Linked DNA regions of Bradyrhizobium diazoefficiens. The protein of the gene in region 3 interacts with the protein of the main gene of each other region in a pairwise test. Links are inferred from orthologs where the notes say so. Each region holds a gene or a part of one and is shown on either strand. Other genes may lie near its edges.

Region 1 (2,891 bases), 1.0 Mb from region 3 along the record:
AGCTGGAGCAGATCAGCCCGACCTTCTCCAAGGTGACGCTGAAGTTCGGCTTCATGGAATCGCCCAACGTGCCGAAGGCGCTCGCCATCGCCCGCAAGCTCGGCTGGCAGTTCGACATCATGTCGACCTCGTTCTTCCTGTCGCGGAGGGCGCTCAAGCCCGCCGCCCATTCCGGCATGCCGCGCTGGCAGGACAGGCTGTTCATCTCGCTCAGCCGCTCCGCCAACGATGCCACCGACTATTTCCAGATCCCGAGCGGCCGCGTCGTCGAGGTCGGCACGCAGGTGACGATTTAAGGCCACGATCTAGCGCCGGATTCAAAGCGCGCTTCAAGTCGCTGCGATTTAGCTTTAACTTGCGCAAGGCAGCTCAAGCCTTTGTAGCGCTTGATTTTCGCATGCCGAGAGGCGAGGTTGCCCGCCGGCCGGGATCGCCCCGGCAAGCGCCCCGCGACGTTGGAGGATGATGTGGCAAATCAAGTACAGGATCTGACCCCCGAGGAGGTTTCCAAGGGTGTTGCGGAGGGCCGCTATCTGCTCGTCGACGTCCGTGAGCCGAACGAGGTCGAGGCCGAGGCTTACCCTTACGGTGTCGTCGTGCCGCTCTCGACCTTCGAACCCAAGGCGATCCCCGATCCGCAAGGCAAGGAGGTCGTGTTCGCCTGCCGCTCGGGCAAGCGCTCGGTGACCGCCTCGCTCGCCGCCCAGGCCGCGGGCCTGCCTTACGACAAGCATCTGGCCGGCGGCATGCTGGGCTGGAAGGCGGCGGGTCTCCCCAGCAAGGTTGGCGGCTAACGTCGCGATGACCAAGAGCTCTTCGCTGAACAAGGTCTTCGCCGACCTTCCCGTCACCATCTTCGAGGCGATGTCGCAGGCCGCGCGCGACAACAACGCCATCAATCTCGGCCAGGGCTTCCCTGATGATCCAGGCCCTGAGGACATCCGCCGCGCAGCCGCCGACGCCTCGCTCAACGGCTACAACCAGTATCCGTCGATGATGGGCATCCCGGAGCTGCGCCAGGCGATCGCGACCCATTACGGCCATTGGCACGGCCTCAAGCTCGATCCGATGAGCGAGGTGATGGTGACCTCCGGCGGCACCGAGGCGCTGACCTCGGCGATCCTGTCGGTGGTGCAGCCCGGCGACGAGGTGGTCTGCTTCCAGCCGGTCTATGATTCCTATCTGCCGATCATCCGCCAGGCCGGCGGCATTCCGCGCCTGGTGCGGCTCGAGCCGCCGCACTGGCGGCTGAATGAGGACATGCTGAAAAGCGTCTTCAATTCAAAGACCAAGGCGGTGCTGTTCAACAACCCCCTGAATCCCTCCGCGGTGGTCTATCCGCGCGAGGACCTTGAGCTGCTGGCGCGCTACTGCCAGGAGTTCGACGTCATCGCGATCTGCGACGAGGTCTGGGAGCACGTCACCTTCTGCGAGCACAAGCACATCCCGCTGATTACCATTCCCGGCATGCGCGACCGCACCATCAAGGTCGGCTCGGCGGGCAAGATCTTCTCGCTGACGGGCTGGAAGATCGGCTTCGTCTGCGCCGCACCGCCGCTCTTGCGCGTCGCCGCCAAGGTGCACCAGTTCCTGACCTTCACGACCGCGCCGAACCTCCAGGCCGCCGTCGCCTACGGCCTCGGCAAGCCCGACGAGTACTTCCTGTCGATGCGCCAGGATCTGACGCGAAGCAGGGACCGCCTGACCAAGGGGCTCGAGAGCCTCGGCTTTCCTGTGCTGAAGTCGCAGGGCACCTACTTCCTCACCGTCGACCTGTCGCCGCTCGGGCTCAACGAGAGCGATGCCGATTTCTGCTGGCGGATCGTGAAAGACTACAAGGTCGCCGCGATCCCGGTCTCGGCGTTCTACGAACAGGATCCGGTGACCTCGGTGGTCCGCTTCTGCTTCGCCAAGAAGGACCAGACGCTCGACACCGCGCTGGAGCGGCTGTCGGACGCGGTGCGCGGACGCAAGAGGTAGGGACGATGACGAACGTCAGCCGTTTCAGGGCTTGCCTTGGTTTTGCAATCGCCGCAGCGCTGACGTTCCTCTCGCAAGGAGCGGGGGCCGAGGAGCGGGTCGTCAACTTCTACAATTGGTCGAACTACATGGCGCCCGACGTCCTTGAGGCCTTCACCAAGGAGACCGGCATCAAGGTCGTCTACGACACGTTCGATGCCAACGAGACGCTGGAGACGCGCCTGATGGCCGGCAAGTCCGGCTACGACGTCGTGGTGCCCACCGCCTATTTCCTGCAGCGCCAGATCAAGGCGAACATCTTCCAGAAGCTCGACAAGTCGAAGCTGCCGAATTTGGCCAACGCCTGGTCGATGGTGACCAAGAATCTTTCGACCTACGATCCCGGCAACGATTTTGCCGCGAACTACATGTGGGGCACGACCGGCATCGGCTACAACGTCGCCAAGGTGAAGCAGATCCTTGGGCCCGACGCCAAGATCGACAGCTGGGACATCGTCTTCAAGCCGGAGAACCTGGCCAAGTTCAAAGACTGTGGCGTCCACATGCTCGACTCCGCCGACGACATCTTTCCGGCGGCGCTGAACTATCTCGGGCTCGATCCGAATTCGACCAAGCAGGCCGACCTGGAGAAGGCCGCCGACGCCGTCGCAAAAGTCCGCCCGTCCGTGCGGAAATTTCATTCGTCCGAATATCTGAGCGCGCTCGCCACCGGCGAGATCTGCTTCGTGGTCGGCTGGTCCGGCGACATCATGCAGGCCCGCGCTCGTGCCGCGGAAGCCAAGAAAGACAATGGCAGCGGCATCGAGATCGGCTACGCGATCCCGAAAGAGGGCGCGCAGATGTTCTTCGACAATCTCGCGATCCCCGCGGATGCCAAGAACGTCAAAGAGGCCTACGAGCTGATCAACTAT
Region 2 (3,024 bases), 3.5 Mb from region 3 along the record:
GCTTCGGATCGGTGCAGACGGTGCAGGGATTCTGCGTGTCGATGTTGCCGCAGGTCTTGCAGACTTGCACCTTATCGAGGGCGACCTGCAGGGCCGAGGATAGCGGCATCATCAGCGCTTCGCGCTTCTTGATCAGATGCAGCGCCACGCGTCGCGCGGAGCGCGGGCCCAGGCCCGGCAGCCGTGCGAGAAGCTGGACCAGCCGCTCGATTTCGGGACCTGCAACCGCGCCCATATTACTGGCCGAGCAGCCCCGGCGGCAGGCCGAGCCCGCCGGTGAGCGACTGCATCTTCTCCTGCATCGCGGTCTCCGCCTTGCGGCGAGCATCACCGAGCGCGGTCACGAGCAGATCTTCCAGCACCTCGCGCTCTTCGGCCTTCATCAGCGAGGGATCGATCTTGACGCCCTTGACGTCCATCTTCGCGGTCATGCGCACGGCGACGAGACCGCCGCCGGAGATGCCCTCGACCTCCACATTGGCGAGCTGCTCCTGCATCTCCTGCATCTTGGATTGCAGCTGCGCCGCCTGCTTCATCATGCCGAGAAAATCAGCCATGGTTGCTTGTCCTTAAAACTGGCTCAGAGATCGTCGTCGGCGTCGGAACCGTCGGGCGGATCATCAGAGCCATAGTCGGCGTTAATATTGGATTCCGGCGCCTCGGGGGCAAGCCTGCGGACCTCGACGACCTTCGCACCGGGGAAGCGCGACAGCACCTCCTGCACGCGCGGATCGGCCTCGGCGGTGCGCGCATGTTCCTGCTTGGCGGCCTGGCTCACCGAACGCAGCGTCGCCTGGCCCTGCTCGTTGGAAACAATGATGGTCCAGCGGCGGCCGGTCCACAACTCGAATTTTCGCGCGAGCTCGGAGATCATCGTTTTCGACGCGTTCGGCTCGAGCGCGACTTCCAGCCGGCCCTCCTCGAAACGGACGAGGCGCATCTCGCCTTCGAGCGCGCCCTTGGTCATGAGGTCGCGCTTCTGCCCAGCGAGCGCAACGAGCTGGGTGAAGCTGGTGACGCGGAGCTGGGGTGCGACAGCTTGCGGATCCGGCGCGGGCGCCGCCATCTGCGGCCGGGCGCCGCCGCCGAACGCAGTCGGCGATGAGGTCGGCATGCGAACCGGCGCAGCAGAGGTCACGGACGCCGCTGAGGATATTGGTGCCGCCGGCGCGCCGCTGCGCGCAGCACCGCCGCCGCTCACGACCGGCGAACCGCCGCCGTTCTGCTCCAGCATCCTGATCGCTTCGTCCGGCGTCGGCAGGTCGGCGACATAGGCGATGCGCACCAGCACCATCTCGGCGGCGGCAGCAGGGCGCGTCGCGGCCTGCACCTCGGTGATGCCCTTGAGCAGCATCTGCCACATCCGCGACAGCACGCGCATCGAGATCTTCGCGGCGAAATCCTTCGCGCGCACGCGCTCGGTCTCGCCATAGGCGGCATTGTCGGCGGTCGCCGGCACGATCTTCACGCGGGTGACGAAATTGACGAATTCGGCGAGGTCCGAAAGCACGACGATGGGATCGGCGCCGACGTCGTACTGATCGCGGAACTCCTTGAACGCGGCCGCGATATCACCGCGCGCCAGCGAATCGAAGAGGTCGATCACACGAGTACGATCGGCAAGCCCCAGCATCTGCCTGACCGCATCGGCCTTCACGGTGCCTGCCGCATGCGCGATCGCCTGGTCGAGCAGCGACAGCGAGTCGCGCACCGAGCCTTCGGCGGCGCGCGCGATGATGCCGAGCGCTTCGGGCTCGATCTCGACGTTTTCCTTCGCAGCAATATTGGCGAGATGCTTCATCAGCACGTCGGCCTCGACCCGGCGCAGGTCAAAGCGCTGGCAGCGCGACAGCACCGTGACCGGAACCTTGCGGATCTCCGTCGTGGCGAACACGAACTTGGCGTGCTCCGGCGGTTCCTCCAGCGTCTTCAGGAAGGCGTTGAAGGCCGCCGTCGACAGCATGTGGACTTCGTCGATGATGTAGACCTTGTAGCGGGCACTGGCCGGGGCATAGCGCACGCTATCATTGATCTGGCGGACGTCGTCGACGCCGGTATGTGATGCCGCGTCCATCTCCAGCACGTCCATGTGCCGGCTTTCCATGATCGCCTGGCAATGCACGCCCAGCGTCGGCATGCGGATGGTCGGCCCCTTCACCGAGCCGTCCGGCACCTCGTAGTTGAGCGCACGGGCCAGAATGCGCGCGGTGGTGGTCTTGCCGACACCGCGGACGCCGGTGAGAATCCAGGCCTGCGGAATCCGCCCGGTCTCGAACGCATTGGAGACGGTGCGGACCACGGCCTCCTGGCCGATCAGATCGTCAAAGCTTGAGGGGCGGTATTTGCGCGCCAGCACCCGGTAAGGTGCGTTGCCGGCCTGGCCGGCGCTGTCGGGATTGGGAGGGGCGCCAGCGTCGGTCATCGGTCGATCCGCAATGAAATGTCTCTCGGCCGGCTTTTGCGGAAACGAGCGCGCTGGCGGGAAGCCCGCCGGCGCAATTTGCTCGAAAAAACAGGTAGGAGACTGACGAGCGACCCGATCCGGACCTCGTTAGGGCTGCTTCCTTCCGGACCTGACCCGGTTGGCGAGTGGCTCGTCCACCGCCAATCTCCCGGTCCCTATTTGGGGCCAAAAGGTCGGGAAAGCAAGCGGGTATCACCCCGAACGACCACGGCTTGCCCAGCATCCGGGCAATTCCCCGGCTGCCCAGCCGATAGGCTGTGCTTTCACTGCTTGAGGCGCCTTGGTAAGAACGCTCAGCTGAACCCCTTCCAACCAGAAAAGCGATTGATCCCAATGGTTACACGTCGTGATGTTGCATCGATCGTCGGACTTGGCGCCATCGGCGCAGTGACCGCGGGCGCGCTGGCCTCTCCGGCCGTGGCCCAGGCCGCCGATCCCAACGAATCGACCTTTGCCCGCATCCGCCGCACCAAGAAGATGCGGATCGGCGCGGTCGGCGGCGGCGCGCCCTATTACATGAAGGACCTTGCCAGCGGTCAGTGGAAGGGTTTTTACGTCGA
Region 3 (4,074 bases):
GCGGTTGAGTTTGCTTGACTCCTGAGAACGAAATGAGAACAATGTTCTTCATACGTTCTAGTGATGGAGCAAGCCATGTTCAGGATTTTCGTGGAAGAAGCCGCTGCACTGACGTCGATCGCGCTGTTCGTCGGGATGATCGCGATCTGGGCCCAAGTCATTCCACAGCTCTAGCCGGCCGGGCCCTTGTCGGGCGCCTTGGGGAAAAGCGGAATGAGGCGGCCGATCAGACGCTGCGGCGTGGACTCTGGCGCGACGACACCCCACCATTGTGAGGCGAGTCGGCCGGGCGAGTGCAGGATGCCTCCACCGCCGGCAACCGCTCCAACCCATCTGCAAGAGGCCGTCACGCGACCATGCCGAGCGCCGGATTTGTCCACCTTCACGTTCACTCGGCCTATTCGCTGCTCAAGGGCTCGATCAAGATCGCCAAGCTCGCCGAGCTCGCAAAGAAGGACCACCAGCCGGCGCTGGCGCTGACCGACACCGACAATCTGTTCGGTGCGCTCGAATTCTCAGACAAGATGGCGGGTTCCGGCATCCAGCCGATCGTCGGCTGCGAGCTCGCGATCGATTTCGGCGACCAGGATCCCAATGCGCGCAACGCGCTTCCGCCTTCGCGCGTGGTGCTGCTGGCAGCGCAAGAGCGCGGCTATCGCAGCCTGATGCGGCTGAATTCGCGCGCGTTCCTCGAATCGCCCGACAGCCACGCGCCGTTCATCAAGTTCGACTGGTTCGACGGCGAGACCGAAGGCCTGATCGCGCTGACCGGCGGCCCGGACGGGCCGATCTCGCTCGCGCTGGCGGCGGGGCAGGCCGAGATCGCGGCCACGCGTTGCGAGCGTCTCGCCGGCCTGTTCGGCGACCGCCTCTATGTCGAATTGCAGCGGCACAACATCGACAAGGAGCGGCGCGTCGAGAGCGGACTGATCGACATCGCTTATGCCAAAGGGCTGCCGCTGGTCGCGACCAACGAGCCGTATTTCGCCGCGACCGACGATTACGAGGCGCATGACGCGCTGCTCTGCATCGCCGGCGGGCGGCTGATCGCGGAGACCGAGCGCGAGCAGCTCACGCCCGATCACCGCTTCAAGACCCGCGCCGAGATGGCGGTGCTGTTTGCCGACATTCCGGAGGCGCTGGCCTCGACGGTCGAGATCGCCGAGCGCTGCTCGTTCCGCCCGATGACGCGCAAGCCGATTCTGCCGTTCTTCACTGTCGGTGCCGCCGGCAGCTCCGATGCGGCTGCGGTCGAGGCGGCCGAGCTGAAGCGGCAGGCGGAGGAGGGGCTCGCCAATCGCCTGCACGTGCACGGCTTGTCGCAGGGCACGACAGACGAAGACTATTCCAAGCGGCTGGCGTTCGAGCTCGACGTCATCATGCGCATGAAATACGCGGGCTACTTCCTGATCGTGTCCGACTTCATCAAATGGGCGAAGAGCCAGGGCATTCCGGTCGGGCCGGGCCGCGGCTCCGGCGCAGGCTCGCTGGTCGCGTGGGCGCTGACCATCACCGATCTCGACCCGATCAAGTTCGGCCTGCTGTTCGAACGCTTCCTCAATCCCGAGCGCGTCTCGATGCCGGACTTCGACATCGACTTCTGCCAGGACCGCCGCGGCGAGGTGATCAAGTACGTGCAGGAGCGCTACGGTCGTGACCAGGTCGCGCAGATCATCACCTTCGGTACGCTGCAGGCGCGCGGCGTGCTGCGCGACGTCGGCCGCGTGCTGCAAATGCCGTACGGGCAGGTCGACAAGCTCACGAAATTGGTGCCGCAGAATCCGGCCGCGCCGGTAACGCTGGCGGCTGCGATCGAGAGCGAGCCGAAACTTCAGGCGTTCCGCGACGAAGACCCGGTGGTGGCGCGCGCCTTCGACATCGCGCAGCGCCTCGAGGGCCTGACCCGGCATGCCTCGACGCACGCGGCCGGCATCGTGATCGGCGATCGCCCCTTGAGCGAACTCGTGCCGATGTACCGCGATCCGAAGTCGGACATGCCGGTGACCCAGTTCAACATGAAATGGGTCGAGCCGGCCGGCCTCGTCAAGTTCGACTTTCTCGGCCTGAAGACGCTGACCGTGTTGGACGTCGCGTGCAAACTGCTCAAGCCGCGCGACATCCATGTCGATCTCGCGACGCTGCCGATCGACGATGCCGAGAGCTATCAGATGCTGGCCCGCGGCGAGGTGGTCGGCGTGTTCCAGGTTGAAAGCCAGGGCATGCGGCGCGCGCTGGTCGACATGCGTCCCGACCGTTTCGAGGACATCATCGCGCTGGTTGCGCTGTATCGCCCGGGCCCGATGGCGAACATCCCGACCTATTGTGCGCGCAAGCACGGCGACGAGGAGCCGGAATACCTCCATCCCGTGCTCGAGCCGATTCTGAAGGAGACCTTCGGCGTCATCATCTATCAGGAACAGGTGATGCAGATCGCGCAGGTGATGTCGGGCTATTCGCTCGGCGACGCCGACCTGTTACGCCGCGCCATGGGCAAGAAGATCCGCGCCGAGATGGACAAGCAGCGCGATATCTTCGTCGCCGGCGCGGTGAAAAACGGCGTGCCGAAGGGGCAGGCCGAGACCATCTTCGAGCTGCTCGCTAAGTTCGCCGACTACGGCTTCAACAAGAGCCACGCGGCGGCCTATGCGCTGGTGTCCTACCACACCGCCTACATGAAGGCGCACTATCCGGTGGAGTTCATCGCAGCGTCGATGACGCTCGATCTCAACAACACCGACAAGCTCTCCGAATTCCGCTCCGAGGCGCAGCGCCTCGGCATCAAGGTCGAGCCGCCGAACATCAACCGCTCAGGTGCGACCTTCGAGGTCGGCGACAAGGTCATCTACTACGCACTCGCCGCGCTCAAGGGCGTCGGCATCCAGGCCATCGAGCAGATCATCGAGGAGCGGACCAAGCGGGGGCTGTTCACCTCGCTCGCCGACTTCGCCGCGCGCGTCAATCCGCGTGCGGTCAACAAGCGCATCATCGAAAGTCTCGCCGCCGCCGGCGCGTTCGACACGCTGGAGCCGAACCGGGCGCGGGTCTTCGCCGGCGCGGACTCGATCCTGGCCGCCTGCCAGCGCGCGCATCAGGCCGAGACCATCGGCCAGAACGACATGTTCGGCATGTCGGCGGACGCGCCGACCATCATGCTGCCGCAGATCGAGCCGTGGCTGCCGGCCGAGCGGCTGCGCCGCGAATATGACGCGATCGGCTTCTTCCTGTCGGGCCATCCGCTCGACGATTACGCCACCGTGCTGAAGCGGTTGCGGGTGCAGAGCTGGGCGGAATTTTCGCGCGCGGTGAAGACCGGTGCCACCGCCGGCAAGGTGGCGGCCACCGTGGTGTCGCGCATGGAGCGGCGCACCAAGACCGGCAACAAGATGGGCATCATGGGCCTGTCCGATCCCACCGGCCACTTCGAGGCCGTGCTGTTTTCCGAAGGCCTTGCGCAGTATCGCGACGTGCTGGAGCCCGGCGCCGCGGTGCTGCTCCAGCTCGGCGCCGAGCTCCAGGGCGAGGATGTCCGCGCCCGCGTGCTGCATGCCGAGCCGCTGGATGACGCCGCGGCCAAGACGCAGAAAGGCCTGCGCATCTTCGTGCGTGACACCAAGCCGCTGGACTCGATCGCCAAGCGCCTGGCCGGACCGGAGGCCGCAGGCGCGAACGGCGCCACGCCAAGGATCGGCAGCCCCGGCATCGCGCCGCGCTCCAACGGCGACGGCGAGGTCTCGCTGGTGATGATGCTCGACCTCGAGACCGAGGTCGAGATGAAGCTGCCCGGCCGCTTCAAGGTCTCGCCGCAGATCGCCGGCGCCATCAAGGCGGTCGCCGGCGTGGTGGACGTGCAGCAGATCTAGCGCCGGCTGCCGCGAACGGCACCACGTGCAACGGATGTGGTGGTCTCGTCCTGCAATCTCGGCTATGATCGGCCGCGATAGCGCTCATTGATGAGGGCGCGTCCGTCGCGCCGGGGGGGAGCGGGACATGTGCGATCAGTGCTCTGAAGTCATGCCTGACAGACTGGCGCCATCGCGGCGGTCTGCGATGCTGCTGACGGCCTCGGCGCTCAGC

The links. The genes of interacting proteins can lie anywhere in the genome.
Region 1: the proteins of dnaE (region 3) and JJC00_RS24240 interact in binary tests that used the Escherichia coli proteins (3 or more experiments, as listed by UniProt). The link is inferred for Bradyrhizobium diazoefficiens from one-to-one orthologs.
Region 2: the proteins of dnaE (region 3) and JJC00_RS35555 interact in binary tests that used the Escherichia coli proteins (3 or more experiments, as listed by UniProt). The link is inferred for Bradyrhizobium diazoefficiens from one-to-one orthologs.

What each region holds. Positions count from the first base shown.
Region 1 is NZ_CP067102.1:5,151,111-5,154,001, reverse strand. Bases 68-2,890 are described here. They hold JJC00_RS24240 (aminotransferase), read left to right. Parts: upstream 68-801; coding sequence 802-1,980; downstream 1,981-2,890. Other genes in these bases: JJC00_RS24235 (polyamine ABC transporter substrate-binding protein), read left to right, coding at 1,986-2,890; JJC00_RS24245 (rhodanese-like domain-containing protein), read left to right, coding at 468-794; JJC00_RS24250 (potassium transporter Kup), read left to right, coding at 68-296. Also shown: more of JJC00_RS24250, read left to right, coding at 1-67; more of JJC00_RS24235, read left to right, coding at 2,891-2,891. UniProt on the Escherichia coli protein: Shows aminotransferase activity with methionine and histidine as substrates, and to a lesser extent also with phenylalanine.
Region 2 is NZ_CP067102.1:7,619,305-7,622,328, forward strand. The notes cover bases 2-2,957. They hold JJC00_RS35555 (DNA polymerase III subunit gamma/tau), read right to left. Parts: upstream 2,423-2,957; coding sequence 581-2,422; downstream 2-580. Other genes in these bases: recR (recombination mediator RecR), read right to left, coding at 2-235; JJC00_RS35550 (YbaB/EbfC family nucleoid-associated protein), read right to left, coding at 237-557; JJC00_RS35565 (transporter substrate-binding domain-containing protein), read left to right, coding at 2,798-2,957. In the rest of the region: more of recR, read right to left, coding at 1-1; more of JJC00_RS35565, read left to right, coding at 2,958-3,024. UniProt on the Escherichia coli protein: Part of the beta sliding clamp loading complex, which hydrolyzes ATP to load the beta clamp onto primed DNA to form the DNA replication pre-initiation complex.
Region 3 is NZ_CP067102.1:4,140,645-4,144,718, forward strand. The notes cover bases 55-4,060. They hold dnaE (DNA polymerase III subunit alpha), read left to right. Parts: upstream 55-356; coding sequence 357-3,860; downstream 3,861-4,060. Other genes in these bases: JJC00_RS19305 (carbonic anhydrase), read left to right, coding at 3,988-4,060. Also shown: more of JJC00_RS19305, read left to right, coding at 4,061-4,074. UniProt on the Escherichia coli protein: DNA polymerase III is a complex, multichain enzyme responsible for most of the replicative synthesis in bacteria. This DNA polymerase also exhibits 3' to 5' exonuclease activity. The alpha chain is the DNA polymerase catalytic subunit.